DNA from 3 places in the Paenibacillus spongiae genome. Region 2 is predicted to be linked to each of the others. Evidence: predicted binding sites of a transcription regulator. Region 2 holds the regulator's gene; each other region holds the start of a gene.
What was found. The regulator Rex, encoded in region 2, represses fermentation and respiration genes when NADH is low (regulators of the CRP and FNR family bind a similar motif). The targets are predictions, from matches to a motif close to TTGTGAAATATTTCACAA.

Region 1 (6,894 bases), 3.7 Mb from region 2:
GTTTCGCGGGCATCTTATCGGAGTTGAATCTCGGTGGCGGTCATCTGGCCACGTCATTGTTATTCTTCAACCTGGGCATTGAATTAGGCCAGATCCTGATCGTATCGCTCTGCTTCCCGATTATTCTTTTAATTAAAAAACGTCTGGCATTAAAGTGGTTGCTGCCGAGTGTATCCACAGCCGTTTTGCTATTTGGGTTCGTATGGTTTATACAAAGAGCCTTTTAGCGCAGGTGTTTAGTTTTTGAAGGATAACCCCTTTTCCTTCAAGGCAGTCCTAAGTTTAGGTAAAGAAGCTGGTCCCATACCGTGAAGCTTCAAAATTTCTTTTTCACTAAATTTTGAGAGCAGCTGCAATGAAGTGATTCCATTGTGCTCCAATGCTCGTCTTGCCGGCGCCGAGAGTAGCGAAAGAAATCCGTCGTCAGGTTTGCGTTCTTGCTCGCAGATCGGGCAGGAAGGACAATCGCTGCTTTTATAGTATTGGTGTCCGCTGCTGCAAGTTCTTAAACTTTTTTCTGAAGCTGCCATTTCTGCATAGCTCCTTTTCATAAGAGTTTTCAATTTTCTACATTCTTCAGGACGCTTATCAAGTGACCGTGAAATTGACTCCGTAAAAGGACAGGGCTGATTTTCTTGCCACACGCTGAGAAGCAAGATTCTCACTAAAAGTGCTATATAACGGAAATTTTCCTATCTCCCGCACCGCCATTGCCCATCCGGCTACAACAGCGGCGGCATATCCTCTTCCACGAAACTGGTCCAAGGTTTCAAGCCCTGCTTCATGTGCCTTGGTAGTGATGCGAACGCTGCGGCAGATCGAGACAGCCCGGCTTTCGCGTACGAGCGCTATACAGGGCTGCGCGAAGTCGATTTCGGAGATCAACCATTCGAAACCGCCGCGCAGCACTTCATCCATATTTTCACGGGTGATCTTGACCACCTGCATGGTCGGAACCGCTTCTTCAGGAACAAGAAAACAAGGACCCATCGTGTACCGTTCCCCTTGGAGCAGATTCATATATGCCTCAATATGTTTCGGCTTCGTCTGGAAATCCTTCACGATCGGTTCGTCAGCACACAATTTCTCCAGTTGGCTAATAAGCCTCTCCGGGACATCGTGCCGAAACCGGCAGAGAGCCGTTCCCTCGGTTGTCCTTCCCAAGAAAAACCGGGGCGCAGAGGCCTCTCCCGGCCAAGGCTCGTTTATCGTGCGAAGCCGCCTATTCTGGTCATGCGTAAACAGCGCCTCAACATGGAACTCCATCAGCTTATGGGCAGTTGGTATGATTTCTTCATGCTCTCTCATGCTTACGTCCCTCCAATCCACTCCAATGAACGACTATCGTTGTTTGTCATATCAATAATATCAAAATATCAATCTGATGAACCGAGAATATTTAATCATAATCGAATGTTCCAGCCCGTTGAAACAGAATCCCCCTGTTCCGGCAGCACGCAGTTGCCGGAACAGGGGGATTATCGTCTATACAGCATAATAATCAGATTAGTGCAGCGAGAGCATCTCCGCCATGTCCTCTTGCGCATCGCCGATCAATTTCAGGCCGAACTTTTCGACGAGTACGTTCAAGACACCTTCATTTATGAACTCCGGTGCCTTCGGGCCGATCCGGATATCCTGAATTCCAAGGCTGAACAGACCTAATAATATGGCAACGGCCTTCTGTTCGAACCAGGACAGCACGATGCTGACCGGCAGTTCGTTGACACTGCAGCCGAAGGCATCGGCGAGTGCCAGCGCGATTTTGACCGTAGAACCGGAGTTGTTGCACTGGCCCAAATCGATGTACCGCGGGATACCCGTGCCGTCAACCGTACCGTAATCCACATCATTAAAGCGGAACTTACCGCAGGACGTCGTCAGGATTACCGTATCGTTCGGAAGCGATGTCGCCAGCTCCCGGTAATAATCGCCGCCCTTGCCCGGAGCGTCGCAGCCGGCGATGACGAAGAAGCGCTTGATCAGGCCGTCTTGGACCGCTTGAATGATTTCCGGGGCAAGCCCGATGACGGTCTCGTGATGATAGCCGGTGGTGAGCACCTGCTCGGAGTCGATATCCGCCTCCGGCAGTTCGAGTGCCCGCTCGATCAGCGGCGAGAAATCCTCGCCGACGATTTTCGTGACGTTCTCAAGTCCGGCTACTTCATAGGAGAAGAATCGATCCGCATACGTGCCCCGGATCGGCATAACGCAGTTGGTTGTCGCCAGGATCGCCCCCGGGAACTGCTCGAACAGCCGGCGCTGGTCGTACCAGGCTTTCCCGATGTTTCCTTTCAAGTGTGCATATTGCTTCAGCTTCGGATACCCGTGGGCCGGCAGCATTTCGGAGTGGGTATAGATATGGATGCCCTTGCCTTCCGTCTGCTTCAGCAGCTCTTCCAGTGCAAACAGATTGTGCCCCGTTACGACGATGCATTTGCCTTCGACCTTATTCTGCGGCACCGTAACCGGCTGCGGAATACCGAAGTGCGTCGTATGCGCACGGTCGAGCACATCCATGATCCGCACCGCAGCATTGCCGACCTTCATGGCCATATCCAGGTGCTCCTGCAAATTGAAATTGGAGTTGGTCAATGTCAGGTAGAGTGCTTCATGCGTTATTCGATCAACTTCCGGGTCGGAATAGCCAAGCTGTCTGGCGTGCGTCGCATAAGCGGCAATTCCCTTCAATGCAAAAATAATCGTATCCTGCAGGCTTGCGATCGTCTCATCTTTTCCGCATACCCCGATAATCTTGCAGCCGCCCCTCGGCGTTTGTTCGCACTGATAACAAAACATGATCCATCCCCCATTCGTTGATTCGCTTTTGTTCGCTTACAACGATTAGCTTATCAGAATCGGGAGGCGGCTTATGTGATGATTCTCACACTTATCAGGTGTTTTCTATAAGACCATAGTGAACGCCCATAGGGTCGATAATAAACGCCAGTTTGACGTTTCCGAAATCCATCACTTCTTGAATCGCCTTGCCGCCATGTTCTACAGCTTTCGCAATCGATTCATCGATGGAGTCGGTCTATTCTCCCCCTTCATCCTACCACCCATTTAATCCAGTAAGCAGCCGGCACCAGTAATACCTGAGCAAGAACCGTTCCTAATAACCGCGAAATCATTAACATTCCAAAAATCTTATGAAGTACAGCGATCTCTTGTTCTCCTCTAAGCACTTTATCGGTCATTAAACCAATTCGTGGATCAATGATTATAGTCAGTAATATTGTCGCGATTCCATTGATTAATCCAGAAGATTGTGATGCGGCAATTGAATGATCCATGGTTAATGTTGAAGCAAGCAGCGCGGCCAACACGCCAATTGTATAAATTGCCGTCACCAAACAATTAAGAACAACTAACTTTGTTGGAATGCCTCCAGTCCTCAATCGTGACAACATCGTGAATGTTGGAAAGCGCAAATGATACCGTACGTTCTGTAATTGTTGAGTGGAAACCGAAGAACGGACCAACTGGGGTATGGAACCAGCCACTTCAAAATGGGATATGACCCTAGAAGAAAGCAAAACAGCTGACGGGAACAACAATAATGCTGCACATGTTCCCATGGTCGCTGCACCAATAATAACTCGTAGCTGATCAATTAGATTATAGTCTGCATGATGTTTGGCGAAGTCTATGATTTTGCCGGTAAGCGGTGCCTGTACCATATTCGCTGTTCTTGAAATCAGGAGTATGATTCCCGACAAGGATAACGCAACCGCCAACTTCCCCAAACGAACTCCTGCTGAGCGAAGGGAATAAGTAAGCGTCTCTGCAAGATGAATAACGAAAGTAAACAGTGAAACAAGCATGACTTGCTCGATCACAAAGCGCACCTCACTCGTTTAGTAATAACCGTGTATATTTTCTAACTCAAAGATGCCTGAAAAACACTTATGCCTAATTATAGAGAGGTTAGACATGTCCAAAAAGAGAAAAAAGCATCTTAGCTTTTTCCAGTTTTAGTCATGAGCTTCTGTTGAAACGGTCGCTCTCCTTTTGAGTTCAACATAAAAAATGCTGCCCTGGAGAGTTTCTCCATGAGCAGCATTTCTCGAATACTACATACTAATCTGTTCGCGTAATATGCAATGGGCTAATCGATTTACAAAGTTAATCCATTCATTTTATGGGCGTGTCAAAACAATCAGATTCAACTACATGGGTTGATATGTCAATCCTATATGGAGTTTGATTAGGTATAAATCTGCACGTGGTTAAATCAGTCGATCCAAGCCGATTGCGCTGATTAATAGCCGCTCTTTCTTGTTTCCTAGCATTTTTTGTGTCCAATCTACAAAACCGCCATCACCAATGTAATACTCCTTGCCTTCTATAACAGTCTTTAAGGTGAATTGCAGTCCTTTGTAATACTGGTTTTCCTTGTTTGGCTCACCTGTACTTATCGATACATTCGTGGAGTGCTCATGCCCGCATTTTATAATCCGTGAGAACAGTCCGGCCGTGTCTTTGTAACCGTCACGTTCACTACATATTAACTCGATCTCAGACCCGAAAAGAGTTTTGAAAATGCTTTGGTAAACCGCTATATGTTCCCAAAAAGATTGTTTCTCGAAGCTGTAGGACCCTTTGTCTATTCCTGAAGTCACCATACCGAACAAATGGAAATGCGGCAGCATCCCTGGCGTATCTCCAAAGAATTGCGCACGGACATGTCTATGAGTCGTACAGAAACGAATGAAATCTTCTCTCTTATCCTCATTGGTCTTAATGAAATCACTGATATGCAATGCTAAGAGATTCGTTGCATCCGATACAACTTCCGTTCCTCTTAGTGCGGATATGACCTTATTTTGATCAACTGTACCCACTACAGAGGCACAGCCCAGAGGTGCGACCGGCGACAATTGAATTGGAGAAACGCCATGATTCAATGCCACCTTCAGGACATCCATTTCCAGTTGTTTTAGCTGAAGCGGATCTACCTTTGCCGGGTGTACAAAACGGTTTTCTCTGTATCTTTTCAGAAGGTCACCCGGAGAAGACTGATTAATCTTTTCATTAAACAATTTCAAGAGAAGCGTATTTAAATCGCTACCCGAGATCTGTTCTGCCAGGAGAGTTAGCAAATCAGGTTTCCCCAGTTTGTTCAATACTCTTTCAAGCTCTGCTGAAAGGATACGGTCCAAAGCATTCACCCTCCTTCGGAGAAAAGGCTGCCACCCAGCAACCCTTTCGTGTTCAAATATTTACTCGCAGGTGGCCTTATTTGTCATACGGTAGTGATAGAGCAATCTTCTTCGCCACTGGACCGACAATAAATAATTCCAATAAGGAAGCCGTAGTAAAGACCAGAATAAGTTGAATGAGTATTCCTTCTAATAATATGGTGCCGCCGCGGCAGATCCTTCTGCTGTTTCATTGCATTGGTTACATTCGAATGTCACAGCCGTCAAAGGGCCGACCATTCTGAATAATTCTAACGGCATTGATAACAGCGCTTTGCTGAAGTACGGACAAATTATTTTCATCACCATCCCAGCTGGAGAGCCACCAAAAATAGGAACATAGATTTCGATAATCCATGAACATTGGAATTTGTTGAATCCAGTAACGATCAAGATGATTTTGTTTGAAATAGCCTTCCAGAAAATCATTCAGGAATGATTGAGCAAACTCATTTTTGGATTCACGGTCGTCATTGGGCGCCCCCCACCAAACGGCGTGGGCTGCCGCAATTGCAATATCTAATGAAAACCAACCATACATGCTATCGTCAAAATCGAAAACCGTAATAGCACCGTCTTGGATATGAAAATTATAGGGATGAAAATCATTATGGATCAACCCATACGAGTGTCTATCCCTAGGAAGAGCTTCAATAGTACTCTCAAGAGATCTTAATTTTTCTAAGAGCAGGCGATAATGGCCTTGCTGTAGATACGGATTTTCGATTTCCCACTTGCTCCATCCGTCCCTCTTGGCAGCGATATCTGAAGGTTTATATGATTTAGAAAGCAGGTGCATCCTGCCCATGACCTCTCCCCACTTTTTGAATATAGCCGGGCCCCACAACTGTGGATCGTTCTTGTCAAAAAACCTCCCCGGTGCCATATGAAAGGCTGTTGTAATGCAGCATTTGTCTTCCCCGTTATAAACTGCTGTTAGTTGATTATCAATTGTTCTAATTGGCAATGATGCGGATACCCCGTTCTTAACCAAATCGTGCATCCAATCCACTTCTGCTCTTATTTTTTCTACATATGCTACAGGCTTCTCAGTTAATCGTAATATATAGTCTTGGTTATTCATAGAAAAGCGATATACCTCGTTGCATGAGTTACTAATAAACACCAGGGTCTTAACATCAAATCCAAAGGATTCTGCAGCTCTGGACAATACTTCCTGACTTGCCATCTTTGGAACCTCCGCCTTCCAGTGTTTCCCGGCCGGGATAGCATAACTCTACAGGATTTGACAAAAAAGATATAGACTTATCTTTTTCTCTCGATTAATCTAATAATGAAGTACAAGGTTATTTTTCTCCTTTATACAAAAAGACCCAGAACTTTTATTCGACTTTCTAATACCGCTAACTTTTTGGGCGATATTCCCTCTTTGTTTTCTTGATTGAAATCAGCCCCAAACTGCAGCAGTAATTTGAGGTGCTCCATTTTATATTTTCTTTTTAAAGCGTAAAGGAGCGCTGTATCCCCATCAGGATCTTCGTAGTTTACATTTGCACCGTTTTTTAAAAACCATTCTGCCATGCGAAACTTTTTCCACTTAAATGCCCCAAGAAATGCAGCATCTTCAATTTCAGCTCCATATTTTTCAAACAGATCAGCGGCTTTAACATCGTCATACCAAGCAATGGCAAACATACAATGGTTGGGGTCAGCGCCTGCAGTTAGAAGA
Region 2 (6,894 bases):
TACTCAACTTTGGCGCGAAGGCGAGGTGCAGTCTATTGTTCCGGCATGTATTCGCAACGATGCACGAAATGCTTGACGACATTATGGTTCATTATCCGCATGCAGCATTTGAACAAAAGAAACAATACACCGAGCAACTTTCCATGTTAAAATCATTAAGTGACACATTCATTGAAGAATGGCTGCAGTTTGAGGAGAAGATGGCTGATTTTCGGGAGCTTCAGCATGAGTCGGCCGAAAAGTCCGTTCAGGAGCTCCCGCAAAACCATAAAGCACAGCAGAAAATGCCGGGTTTAGTTGTCCAAACGGCTCCTGTTTCTGCCCCGCCCAATAAGGCTGCTGCATCGCCAGCGTCGGAATCAAGCGACCTGGAGGCGACCCTGCTTACGAAAGGGCAAGGTTATTTCAAGCTCTTTATGTTCCGGCATGCCGCGGCGCACTTTCAGGAAGCGGTCAAACAAGCGCCCGACAACAATGGTGCGCGTCTCTTCCTGGCCATGACGTACATGCATTTGCAGGAATGGCTGGAGGCGCAGCGACATTTTCAACTACTTGTAGAGCTGACCGATCATCCGAAGTGGCAGGCGCTCGGGTATAACGCGCTGGGCTGCATACAAGCCGTGAGGATGAATCTGGAGCAGGCGGAGAGATATTTCTTGAAGGCTCATGAAACCGACCCCGCCTTTACCGACCCGCTATCCAATTTGAATTCATGCAGGCAGCATGATGATGGGCACTTATCCTTATACTTTGGGAGCGGGCAGCTTTAGAATTTGGGAGAGGATCAATAATCGGATGAATTATGCGGTATTGGATTTGGAAACGACCGGACACAGTGCCGGCGATGAAATCATACAGGTCGGGCTCGTGCTGCTTGACGAGGATATGCAGACGATTCGTACGTACAGCAGCTTCGTCAAGCCTACGATTCCGATTCCACCCTTTATAACACAGCTAACCGGTATCGACGAGTCCATGGTCGCAGACGCCCCGCCTGCCGAAGATGTGCTGCTCGAGTTGATTCCGCTTTTGGATGATGCCGTATTGGTCGCCCACAATGTCGGTTTCGATGCGGGTTTTCTGAACCAGGCACTCGACCGCTGCGGGTATATGCCGTTCGCCGGAAGACGTCTGGATACGATCGATCTGCTGCGCGTGCTCTATCCGATGCTGACCACCTATCAGCTTGGCGCGGTTACGGAGCAGTTCGGCATCGAGCATGATCAGCATCACCGCGCTGACAGCGACGCCATCGCGACCGGTGAGCTATTTGCGCTCTGCTACCGAAAGCTGGAGCAGCTGCCGCTGCTGACGCTGGAACGACTGGCCATTCTGCTTGGGGATGAAATCGACGATTTGGGCTGGTTCGTCCAGCAAATAGCCGTCTCGAAATCATTAACTTCTTCCATAGATCCAAGCGCATTCTCGTATTTCCGCCAATTCGCCATGAAAACCGGCGATTGGACGGATGAGGAGCCTCCAAGAAGCGGAGGAGAGGCAGAGTCGGTAGACGCTTGGACGTTCCCCGACTTTCTTTCCCACATGAAAGACAGTCTTCGGGCCATAATTCCGAACTACGAAGAACGGGACCCGCAGAACATAATGTTCCAGGAAGTGCTTGAGGCGCTCGAGCAAGACAAGCATCTCATGATTGAAGCCGGCACAGGTACAGGCAAGTCGCTCGGTTATCTTATTCCTTCGCTCTATTACGGGGTGAAGAACGATAAGAAAATCATTGTCAGCACCCATACCATCAATCTTCAGGAGCAGCTCAGACAGCGGGATCTGCCGCTGCTGCAATCCGTACTCCCTTATCCATTCAAGGCCGCGGTCTTCAAAGGGCGCGGCAATTATTTATGTTTGCGCAAGTTCGAAGGCAAAGTGGTGACCAAGGATTTCAGCTCACCGAACGAGGATCGGATCACAGCCTCGCAGATGGTCGTATGGCTCGGAGAAACCGATAACGGCGACCAAGAGGAGCTCAACTTCGGCAACAAAGGAGCCGATTTCTGGTCAACGGTTGCGAGCGACGCGGACTCCTGCCTGAACCGGAGCTGTCCTTGGTTCAAACGATGCTTTTATCATAGAGCCAAGCAGGAAGCCAATTTAGCCGATGTTGTCATAACGAACCATTCCATGCTGTTTACCGATATCCGCGCCGACCACAGGCTGCTTCCCGGATACGAGCACCTGATCGTAGACGAAGCGCATCACCTGGAGGAAGTAGCGGGCAAGCATCTGGGAACGCAATTATCTTATCATTCCGTTAATCATCCCGTTGCCCGATTGTGCAAGGACGCCCGCAACGGCCTGCTTATTCAGCTGAAACACAGACTTAGCGGCGAAAGCGCGGAGAAGAGCGAAGCGTGGCGGGAAACGATCGACGATGTGGTGCCGGTATTCGGCGATCTTCGCGATGATTGGGACAAGCTGTTCGAATTGCTGTTTGCCATCATGGGAAGCGGCGCACAGGATTCGACCGCCGAGGCGGGCCAGCTGGTGCTGCGCCTAAGATCCGGCAAGCTTCCGAACCAATGGAAGGATGCCCAGATCGTCGAAGAAGCGGTGCACGGCCATCTGAACAAGATCGTCCGTTCCTTGGACAAAATATTTACGGAAATGAAGGATGACCTGGACGATCAGTCGATTGTAGCGCTTGTGACGGATTTAAGCGGCACGGTCAAAGATCTCATGAGGGCGCGCGACGATCTCCGTTCGTTTATGAAAGCGGACAAAAAGGAGTTTGTTTACTGGCTGGAGGCCAATAACAATTTCCGTGCGAAATCGGTTCATCTGTATGCGGTGCCCGCAGATGTAAGCGGTCAGCTCCGGACGTATTTCTTCGACGCAAAAAAGAGCGTTGTCCTCACGTCGGCGACCTTGTCGGTACAGAAGTCGTTTCAATATGCCGCCGAGCAGCTCGGGCTGCAGCAGGATGAGGAGCAAGGACGGCTGAAGACGGTCCAGCTGCCTTCGCCGTTTAATTTCAGGGAACAGGCTCTGGTCTGCATCCCGCGCAATTTCCCCGTATTGAAGGGTGCGGCGGGCGACTCGCAATTTAATGAAATGCTGATTCGTTCCTTAGCCGATGCCGCGGCGGAAACCAAGGGGCGGATGCTTGTCCTGTTCACCTCGTACCGTATGCTGAAACAGGTTTACGACCCGCTCAAGGAAGCGTTGGCGCCAAGCGGTATCCAGCTCCTTGCGCAGGGGATCGACAGCGGCAACCGGAGCAAGCTGACCAAGCGGTTCCAGCAGCAGACGGCTTCCGTCCTGCTTGGGACGAGCAGCTTCTGGGAAGGAGTGGACATCCCTGGCGATGCGCTGACCTGTCTGGCCATTGTCAGGCTGCCGTTCCAGCCGCCCAATCATCCGCTGGTGGAAGCGAAATCCGAGCTGCTGCAGGAGCAGAAGCAGAATCCGTTCATGAAGCTGTCCATTCCTCAAGCGGTCATCCGGTTTAAGCAGGGCTTCGGCCGGCTTGTCCGGACGGCTAATGACCGCGGAATTGTACTCATCTACGATACCCGCGTCATCGATACGTATTACGGCAAATATTTCTTGTACTCCCTGCCTGGCCCAAAAATCGAGCATATGCATCTAGATCTAATCGTACCGAGAATCAGGGAATGGTTAGCGGTTGAAAGAGAGGAGAGGTAAGCCATGAAGAAAATATCCGAAGCGGTCGTGCGCAGGCTGCCGATTTACCTGGTGGTGCTGAACGACCTGCATAAGCGGGACATTCAGACGGTTTCGTCACAGGATCTCGGCAATAAGCTGGATCTTAATCCGGCGCAAATCCGCAAAGATTTGGCTTACTTCGGCGAATTCGGGCGCAAAGGCATCGGCTATGACGTGTCGTACCTCATCGAAAAAATAAGGCAAATTCTCAAGCTCGATCAGCCTCTGAGCGTCGGGCTTGTAGGCGCCGGCAATCTTGGCCGTGCGCTGTGCAATTACAATACGTATTTGAAGGATAATATGAAAATCATGGCTGTATTCGATGCGCATCCCTCCGTCGTAGGGACGCAAATCAACAGTCTGACGGTTCAAGCGATGGATGATTTGAAGGAGAAGGTCGAAGAGCTTCATATTGTAATCGGCATTATTACCGTTCCCGCAGTCGAAGCGCAGAATGTAGCAGACCGTTTCGTCGATGCGGGCGTGAAAGCGATATTGAATTTTGCCCCGACCATATTGCGCGTTCCCGAACATATCCGCATTCATTATGCCGATTTTACGAGGGAGCTGCTAAGCTTAGCTTATTATTTGGAGAAGAATGAGGAGGAAGACGATGAACCGGCTGTGGATTGAGAACGGCACATTCGTAACGATGGATGATAGCCGTCCCGTATTGAAAGGACATATGGTTGTCGAGGGCGACCGTATTGTCTACTTGGGCGAAGAGCCGCCTAGCCCGGCCCCGGAAGGTGCGGAGCGATTGAACGGACAAGGACTTGTCTTTATGCCGGGCTTAATCAATACGCACGCGCACTCTGCGATGTCACTTCTGCGCGGGTATTCTGATGACGAAGCGCTTCAAGTATGGCTGGAGCAGAAGATGTGGCCGATGGAAGCGAAGTTTACCGATGATGACGTCAGATGGGGGACATCGCTTGCAGTGGCTGAAATGCTAAAATCGGGTACAACGACATTCGTCGATATGTATGACCGCATGCATATTGTTGCCGAAGTTGTCGAGCAGTCGGGTATTCGCGGCGTCTTGACCCGCGGCGTCATCGGCTTGTGCCCTCCGGACGTGCAGACCGAGAAGCTCATCGAAGCCAAGCAGTTCGCCAAGGACTGGAACGGTCAGGCGGGAGGCCGGATTACGACAATGATGTCGCCTCACGCGCCGTATACTTGTCCGCCGGATTATATCGAGCGGATCGTTGAAGCCGCCCATGAGCTGGATGTGCCGCTTCATACGCATATGTCCGAATCGCTTGCCGAAGTGGAGCAGAATGTGAAGGATTACGGACGCCGTCCGGTCGAGCATCTGGACAAGCTTGGCTTTTTCTCCAAGCCTGCGCTGCTTGCCCATGCGGTTCATCTCAATGACGAAGAAATCGCTTTGCTTGCCGAGCGGGGAGCGGCTATTTCTCATAATCCGGCAAGCAATTTGAAATTGGCCAGCGGTGTGGCGCGGGTGCCTCAGCTGCTAAAAGCGGGCGTTACGGTATCTCTTGGCACGGACAGCGCGGCAAGCAATAACAATTTGGATCTATTCGATGAAATCCGTCTCGCAGCGCTTATCCATAAAGGCGTTTCAGGCGATCCGACAGCGGTTCCGGCTTCCGAGGCGCTGAAGCTGGGAACCGTTTACGGTGCCCGCGCTTTAGGCAAGCACTCGCTCCTTGGCGTATTGAAGCCCGGTATGAAGGCCGACTTTATCGCGATTGATGCCGAGCAGCCGCATTTCTACCCGCAGACGGAAATGGTATCGCATCTTGTTTACTCCGGGTCGGGCCGGGATGTTAAGCATGTATGGATTGACGGGCGTCAAGTGGTGAGCTCGGGTGAATGTCTGCTGATCGACGAAGCTAAGGTGAAGGCCGAGGCGCAGTCCTGCTTTGAAAGGCTGCTGGCACGATAATGCGTGCTTCACGCCGCAAGCGGCCGTCCTCGATGACGCCGGCGCGAATAGCTGCGGTTGTCATCGCAAGCATAGTTGTCCTGTTGATCGGAGCAAACGGTTATTACCGTTATGTCCAAGCCCCGATGTGGAACGATCAGACGAAGTTGGAAGAGCAGGCTATGAAGATAGCCGGCTTGCAGGAAACTAGCGATTCTTACACGTACGTGTGGGATGACACGATATGGATTGTGGAAGGGAAAGACAAACAGGGCGACGAAGTCTATGTTTGGTTGTACGAGAATCCGAATGCCATGCAGCCTGTCATCCGCAAGGTGAAAGACGGCGTAACCAAGGAGCAGCTGAAAGAGAAGCTCCTGAGCTCGAAGCCGGATGCTAATCTGGAGCATATCAAGCTCGGATGGAAGGATAACGAGCCGGTCTGGGAGCTGTTCTATTCCCGCGATCAATCGGGAACGGACTTCTATTATTACGATTTCTACCGGTATAGCGACGGCGGCTTTATCATTACATACAGCCTGCCGAAGCAATAGCGCCGAATGTGCGGTTATGCCGCGCGTTAACCAGTGCTGCCATCTATTACACACCCCCTTATGCAAGTCGATGTGATATACTTTTGTATAGCAAACGGGTATACACTTGTTGCGATATAAAAGTGACAGCATCCTTGAAAGGGGGCTTTTTGCATATGAAAATCCGGGTTATTCCCACCATTATAACGGCTATAATATCCGCAGTCCTTCTTATCGGAGGCTGGTATATGTACCGGAACTTTGCTGCCGTGCAGCCGCTCGAGCATATTGTTCAAAGCGTCCCCGGCGTCGAGAAGGCAAAGCCGGTCATCGATCGTGATTCCGTTACGATGGAACTGACGTTGAATAATGAAGCGAATATACGGAGTATCTATGATCAGATTGTGCGTGAAGGTGCGTCCGTTATCGGAAGCAAGCAGCTGCGCCTTGATATCCAGGGAGCGAAGGACGATTCCAGCTTGAATGATGTATGGGCATCCGTTCTATTCGATGTCGCTCAAGCGATGGAGACGCGGAAATACACGGAAATTCCAGCTGCGATGAAACAGATCGAGACGCAGTATAAAGGCGTCCAAGCAGTCTCGGAGATGGACGATGTGAACGTATATATTACGTTGAAGAATGGCGCCGATACCAAATATGTCGTTTTGCCTCGTACGCCTGACAAACTGGGGGTATGGCCGAATGCGTAAATATATGAAAGAAATTGTTATCGGCTTCGTCCCGGTTTTGCTCATTTTTCTCCAGTTTTTTGTCGAGGTGAAC
Region 3 (6,894 bases), 1.6 Mb from region 2:
CTTCAAAGTCAACGGCTCGGCGAAGTGCGCATCGACATAATCCAGTACGATTCCAATTTCGGAATAAGCGGAAGCCGATGGACTCTCCAGATGGTGGAGCCGATACAGCGTAAGCAGCAGATGTGTCAAGTGAGCGCACATGAACGACTCGTAACCCGGCTGGCGAAGCATATATTCTTTATGCAATCCTTCCATGATGCGTCTGACTTCGCCCCCGGAATCCGTAAGGCGCAAATACGGCCGGCCTTCACCGGACAGCAGGTAATGAATATCGTCCGGCAACGGGTAAGCACGCTGCAGCCTGGTCAGCATATCCGGTCCGAACAAGCAATTGTATACGATCAGCTCATCCTTATCATCCGTTGAGACGGGGCGGTAGACATGGGGAGTGCCGACCGGAATAATGAACAGATCCTTCTGTTCGATCGAGAGGCGCTCTTCTCCGATATAATGATGGCCTTTGCCTTCCGCGACATAATTAATTTCGATAAAATCATGGACGTGAAGCGGCAGGAAGAAGCGCTCCCGCTCTCTCGTCACGCTAAGCTGCAGATTCGTTTGCCAGTAATATTCGCCTTCCAGTCTAAAGAGGTTCGTACTCATGGTTGTATCCGTCCTTATGAAGGATGTAATGTACCTATAAATATAACATATGCCCCCCTTTCTACGACAATTAATGCCGTATTATGCTAGAAAAAAGACGATTACTGGAGGATGCATATGCTGACGATCACCAAACTGCAAGTGAATGGAATAGTCGAGCCAATGGGACTGGATGAGCAGAATCCCAGACTTTCCTGGATGCTGGAGAGCGGGAAGCGAATGGGAATGCCCGCGGCCTCTCAGGTGTGGGTGGCCTTGTCCAAGGCCGACCTGGAAGAGGGGAGTGCGATTCTATGGCAGAGCGAGAAGAAGACCGGAGGCGATCTTCATATCGATTATGCGGGTCCGCCATTAGAAGGCTGCATCCGTTATTGGTGGAAGGCGGGCGTGTGGGATGCGGAAGGCGAATATGCGGAATCGGCGCCAAGCTTCTGGGAGACGGGCTTGTACGAAGGCGATTGGAAGGCGGAGTGGATTTGGCGCTCTCGCCGGGTGCAGGTGAACGATTTCGCCTACTTCCGAAAAGATTTCAGCTTGAACAAGACGATCGCGCAGGCCAAACTGTTCATGTCTGCGCATCATACCGTCCAGCTCCATGTCAATGGCAGCCGAGTAGGCGGATTCGGTTCACCGGCACCAACGGAGATTAGGAAGCGCAAGTACTATTTGGCCTATGATGTCACCGATCAACTGCAGACTGGGGAGAATTGTATCGCGGCTGTTGCCCATTACCTCGGCGGCGATGGCCAGAATTATGTGAATGGGCTCCCGGGCTTTCGGCTGCAGCTTCACATTACCTATACCGATGGATCGAATAAGCTGGTCAAATCCGATTCGACGTGGCAAACCCTTCGGGAAATCCCGCACCGGACAGGAACGCCCTATCAACAAAACCGGCGCATGTCCGCAATCGAAGATTACGATGCCCGAAAGTTGGATCCGGCATGGCTTCTTCCAGGGTTCGATTCCGGGCAATGCAAGCGCGCGGTTATTGCCAAAATAGGCAAAACGGAATGGCCGATGAAGTGGCAGCAAATTCCGGAAGGTGCCGTGGAAGAAGTTATCGTCCCGCTGCGAATCGAGACGGTTCCTTCATTAATGGAAGACGGTTTACCCGTTCATGTCTTCGACACCGGCAAAATCGTTTCCGGTTGGCCTAGCTTCAGCTTGCAGGGAGAACCTGGCATAACCGTGCGCATGCGTTATTCGGAGGATCTGAACGAAGAGGGGCGTGTTAAGCATAACGTGTGCAACGAAAAATCCAGCCATTATTACGACCAATACACCTTGACGGGAAATGGCGTGGAGAGCTGGAGTCCGGATATTTCGTATAAAGCGTTCAGGTATGTCGAGATAACCGGGTATCCGGGACCGATCGAGCCGGGGATGGATATTGTCATTCATTCCGCTCATACCGATATGGTGAAGGGCGGCCGGTTTCGCTGCTCCGATGATTTGCTTAACAAGATGTACGAAGCATCGATCCAGACGCAGAAGAATAATACGCTCGGGCAAACCGTCGATTGCCCGCATCGCGAGCAAGCCCAATATTTGGCCGATACCGATCTTCAGGCGGAGACGCTTCTATATAACTTTAATGCGCTTCCGATCCTGGAGAAGACGTTGTGCGATTTTGCGGACGGTCAGCTCGACGACGGGACGTTCCCGTTCGTATTCCCATCCAATTACGATCATCCGGATTTCTTTATTCAAATACCGGAGTGGGATCTGCATTTTGCCACCTTGCTATGGAAGCTTTACAACCAATCCGGCGACATGCGACTGCTGGAGAAGTACTATGGTCCGCTTCGCGGCATGATCGACTACTTTATGAATACGGCAGATTCGGACACCGGCTTGATACCGATCGGGAAGGGCTGGCATATTAGCGACTGGCCGTATCCGACCGTGGACCATGCGGGCGAGTTCTTGACGGTTCAGCAGATCAAAGCATGGCAGGCTTTGCGTATTACGGCGGAATCAGCCAAGCTGATCGGACGTGACGAGGAAAGCGATGCTTACCGCGCGAAAGCCGAGAAGCTGCGAAGCAGCATTCTCGAGCATCTATACGATGCTAAGCTGAAGCGACTGCGGGATAGCTCCGGGTCGGAGGCGACGCATCAAGGCGTTGGAGCGCTTGCGCTTCTAGCCGGGCTCATACCGGATGCGGATCGTGACGATGTGCTCGCTTATGTAGCGGGTAAGACATGGGAAGCCAAGACCGTTCTTTCGCTGCCGCTGCTGCGTCTGTTGTTCGAGAATGGGCGCTCCGAAACCGCGTATGGATTAATCCGGCGCGAGGAATATCCCGGCTGGGGTCATATGATCGCCCAAGGCGCGAAGACGATGTGGGAAGGCTGGGACGATATCGAATCGCACTGTCATGCCTGGAATGGATATCCCGCACGCATGATGCAGGAATATATCGTTGGCATTCAAGCAGCAGCCCCAGGATTCGAAGCCGTGCGCATTCGCCCTTATATGCCGGACCGTCTCTCGTTCGCAGAGGCAGCGGTACCGACCGAACGGGGCGAGGTGTATGCCCGTTGGGACAAGCAGGATCGAACGGGCATCCAGGTGGAGCTGCGAATTCCTGCCGGCATGTCGGCGCAATTCGTACTTGACCTGCCCGAGGGAACGAATCCATCGAAAGTCACGGAAGGGGCAGCGGTAATTTGGGAGAGTGGCCATTCCGCCAACTCTACAGATGGAGTCGTGGGCTGCAAGACTGTCGATAAGTCGATGGTCGTAGAGCTTCAGTCAGGAACCTATCATTTTTCGTTTCAGCTATCTGTTTAATTGGAATATATAGTAAGATGTAGCTGTATACATGGAGCTTCATTCTTTCATTGGCTTACATTTTATGAAGTGGAGAGGTGAATAACTGTGACTGCAGGGATCGCGAGTCTATTAAGTGAATTCAAGCTGGGAAGACCGGTCATTTCCGGTTCCGGCTTGCCGGGAAGCTTCGATGAGAAGGCCGTCGACTGCCCGTTCGTCTTCGAACACCAGGGGCGTTATTTCATGATGTATGTCGGCTTTGACGGGATCGGGTATCAAACCGCTCTGGCGGTAAGCGATAATCTGACGGACTGGTCCTTCCATGGCCTTATTCTCGAACGAGAGCGGGGAAGCGCATGGGATTCCGCCAATGCTGCCGGCAACTGGCTGCTTAAGGAAGACAGGCTGGATCAACCGCCGCTGCTCAAGAAATGGCGGGGCAAGTATTGGATGGTTTATCATTCCTATCCTGGAGAAGGCTACGAGAACGGACCCGGACAGATCGGAATCGCGTGGACGGAGGATGACAATCTGCTGCAGTGGAACCGCTCCGCTGAGCCGGTTCTCTCGCCATTTGACGGTAATGGCTGGGAAGAGGGCGGGTTGTACAAAGGCTGCCTAATCGAGCATGACGACCGGTTCTACTTGTTCTATAACGCGAAGAACCATCGGCCGGAAGGACAGGCCTGGACCGAGCAAACCGGACTCGCAACGTCTACGGACCTGATCCATTGGGAACGATACGAAGGCAGCCCTGTTCTGCAGGTGTCCGGAAGCGGAGGCTGGGACAGCTTATTCGCCAGCGATCCGTTCGTCGTTCATGACGGAAACCGTTGGGTCATGTATTATTTCGGCTACAACGGCCGTCATGCGCAGGAGGGGATTGCGTTCTCCGATGATCTGCTCCATTGGTCGAAGCATGAAGAGCCGATTATCCGGCATGGCGCTCCAGGCGAGCTTGATGAGATTCATGCCCATAAACCGGCTGTTTTGCTAAGAGATGGCGTCCTCTATCATTATTATTGTGCATGCCGACCTTATCGAGAGGGAGACCCATCAAACAATAACGGCGAATTTCGCTGCATAACGCTGGCAGCCAGCGAGTCGTTGGCCTGATCCTTATCATGCAACGCATGACGTGCTAGATAAAGCCTTGTTCCCACAATGGATGGGAACAAGGCTTTTTGAATGGTTCAACCGCATTCTTACGATGGATAGGTATATTTCCGATTTGTTCAAGACGAATAGGCTGGATGTTCACTATATTAATTGAATCATGTACTTTTTTTCACAAAATTGAAACAGAAGTCAGTATTGGAGTGTGAGATAGGTCACGCCGGAAACGATCCGAAACGCCTATACTCGAGGTAGGCAGTAAAGAAATGGAGGGAACTGGCATGATCGAAACAAAGTCAGAGCAAACGCAAATGAACGAAGCATGGCGGGAATTCCGTTCGGGTAACTGGCAAACGAAGATCGATGTTAAAAACTTTATTGATACGAACCTGACCCCCTATTACGGGGACGAAGCCTTCCTTGCCGGACCAACCGGAAATACGACGGCACTGTGGGCGAAGATTATGGAGCTCACCCACGCGGAGCGGGCTAATGGCGGCGTTCTCGATGTGGACGTCGATACCGTCTCGACGATCGTATCGCACGGTCCGGGCTACCTGGATCAAGATAAGGAAAAGATTGTCGGCGTTCAAACAGATGAGCCGTTCAAGCGTTCGGTACAGCCGTTCGGCGGAATCCGCATGGTGGCGGATGCTTGCGAAGCATACGGGTTCAAGCTGCCGGAAGAGATGATCCGGCTGTTTACCGATATTCGCAAGACGCATAACCAGGGCGTGTTCGATGCGTATACGTCCGAGATGAAGGCAGCGCGCAAAGCAGGGATCATCACCGGCCTGCCCGACGCTTACGGCCGCGGCCGCATTATCGGCGATTACCGCCGGGTTGCGCTGTATGGAGCGGACCGGCTCATTGCGGACAAGAAAGAGGAGCTGGCCGCACTGGAAGCGGAGCTCATGTCCGAAGACGTCATCCGTCTAAGGGAAGAACTGTCGGAACAAATCCGCAGCTTAAGCGAACTGAAGCGGATGGCGGCTGCATACGGCAGCGATATTTCTCTCCCGGCTGCAACGGCGCGCGAAGCTGTACAATGGCTGTACTTTGCCTATCTCGGGGCGATCAAGGAGCAGAACGGCGCGGCTATGAGTCTCGGACGCGTATCGAGCTTCCTGGATATTTATTTCGAGCGGGACATGAAAGAAGGCATTCTGACCGAACAGGAAGCCCAGGAGATCGTTGATCACTTCGTCATGAAGCTGCGTATTGTGAAATTTCTGCGCACGCCCGACTATAACGAGCTGTTCAGCGGTGATCCGACATGGGTGACCGAATCGATCGGGGGCATGTCGCTAACGGGCGAGCCGCGCGTAACGAAGAATTCGTTCCGCTTCCTGCACACGCTCTACAATTTGGGTCCGTCGCCGGAACCGAATCTGACGGTACTCTGGTCGCCCAGCCTGCCGGATAAGTTCAAGGCTTATTGCGCCAAAGTATCGATCGAGACCAGCTCTATCCAATACGAGAACGACGAGCTGATGCGTCCGTATTACGGGGACGATTATGGCATAGCATGCTGCGTATCGGCGATGCGCATCGGGAAGCAGATGCAGTTCTTCGGTGCCCGTGCAAACTTGGCCAAGGCATTGCTGTACGCCATTAACGGTGGCGTGGACGAGGTACACGGCACTCAGGTCGGTCCTGCTATGAAGGCGATCGATGCGGACATTCTCGATTACGAAGAGGTGTCGAAGGCGTACGACGCCGTCCTGGAATGGCTGGCGAAGCTGTATATGAATACGTTAAACGTCATCCATTACATGCATGATAAATACTGCTACGAACGTCTCGAGATGGCGCTGCACGACCGCGATATCGTCCGCACGATGGCTTGCGGGATCGCCGGCTTGTCGGTCGTGGCAGATTCGCTAAGCGCGATCCGTTATGCGAAAGTAAAGCCAATCCGCAACGAGAAAGGAATCGCAGTCGATTTTGAGATTGAAGGCGATTATCCGCAATACGGGAATAACGACGAACGGGTCGACAAAATCGCGGTCGATCTTGTCGAATCGTTCATGCACAAGCTGAACAAGCATAAACCGTACCGCAATGCGGTGCCGACAATGTCTGTCCTGACGATCACCTCTAACGTCGTATACGGCAAAAAAACGGGTACGACGCCAGACGGGCGTCAAGCCGGCCAGCCGTTTGCGCCAGGCGCGAATCCGATGCATGGCCGGGACCGCAAGGGAGCGCTGGCATCGCTCGCTTCGGTAGCGAAGCTGCCGTACGCCTGCAGCCTGGACGGCATCTCGAACACCTTCTCGATCGTACCGAAGGCGCTCGGCAGGGAAGAAGGCGTCCGTGCACTCAATCTCGTATCGCTGCTTGACGGATACGCATCTCTAGGCGGGCATCATCTGAACGTGAACGTCTTCA

Region 1: hcp (hydroxylamine reductase) is a predicted target of Rex. The motif match lies at 2,873-2,890, and genes of this name have one in related genera.
Region 3: pflB (formate C-acetyltransferase) is a predicted target of Rex. The motif match lies at 4,661-4,678, and genes of this name have one in related genera.

The regions. Positions count from the first base shown of each region.
Region 1 covers NZ_CP091430.1:6,231,201-6,238,094, forward strand. The annotation lists gene L1F29_RS28035 (HupE/UreJ family protein) at 1-227, shown strand, start outside; gene L1F29_RS28040 (RNA polymerase alpha subunit C-terminal domain-containing protein) at 237-530, opposite strand; gene aac(2')-IIb (kasugamycin N-acetyltransferase AAC(2')-IIb) at 589-1,308, opposite strand; gene hcp (hydroxylamine reductase) at 1,507-2,799, opposite strand; gene L1F29_RS28055 (lipid II flippase Amj family protein) at 3,051-3,842, opposite strand; gene L1F29_RS28060 (hypothetical protein) at 4,233-5,165, opposite strand; gene L1F29_RS28065 (phosphotransferase enzyme family protein) at 5,407-6,393, opposite strand; gene L1F29_RS28070 (ankyrin repeat domain-containing protein) at 6,525-6,894, opposite strand, start outside.
Region 2 covers NZ_CP091430.1:2,521,386-2,528,279, forward strand. The annotation lists gene L1F29_RS11700 (tetratricopeptide repeat protein) at 144-770, shown strand; gene dinG (ATP-dependent DNA helicase DinG) at 796-3,660, shown strand; gene L1F29_RS11710 (redox-sensing transcriptional repressor Rex) at 3,664-4,314, shown strand; gene L1F29_RS11715 (amidohydrolase) at 4,295-5,596, shown strand; gene L1F29_RS11720 (cell wall elongation regulator TseB-like domain-containing protein) at 5,596-6,129, shown strand; gene L1F29_RS11725 (hypothetical protein) at 6,285-6,821, shown strand; gene L1F29_RS11730 (AAA family ATPase) at 6,814-6,894, shown strand, end outside.
Region 3 covers NZ_CP091430.1:4,125,342-4,132,235, reverse strand. The annotation lists gene L1F29_RS18795 (AraC family transcriptional regulator) at 1-603, opposite strand, end outside; gene L1F29_RS18790 (alpha-L-rhamnosidase) at 721-3,402, shown strand; gene L1F29_RS18785 (glycoside hydrolase family protein) at 3,490-4,500, shown strand; gene pflB (formate C-acetyltransferase) at 4,782-6,894, shown strand, end outside.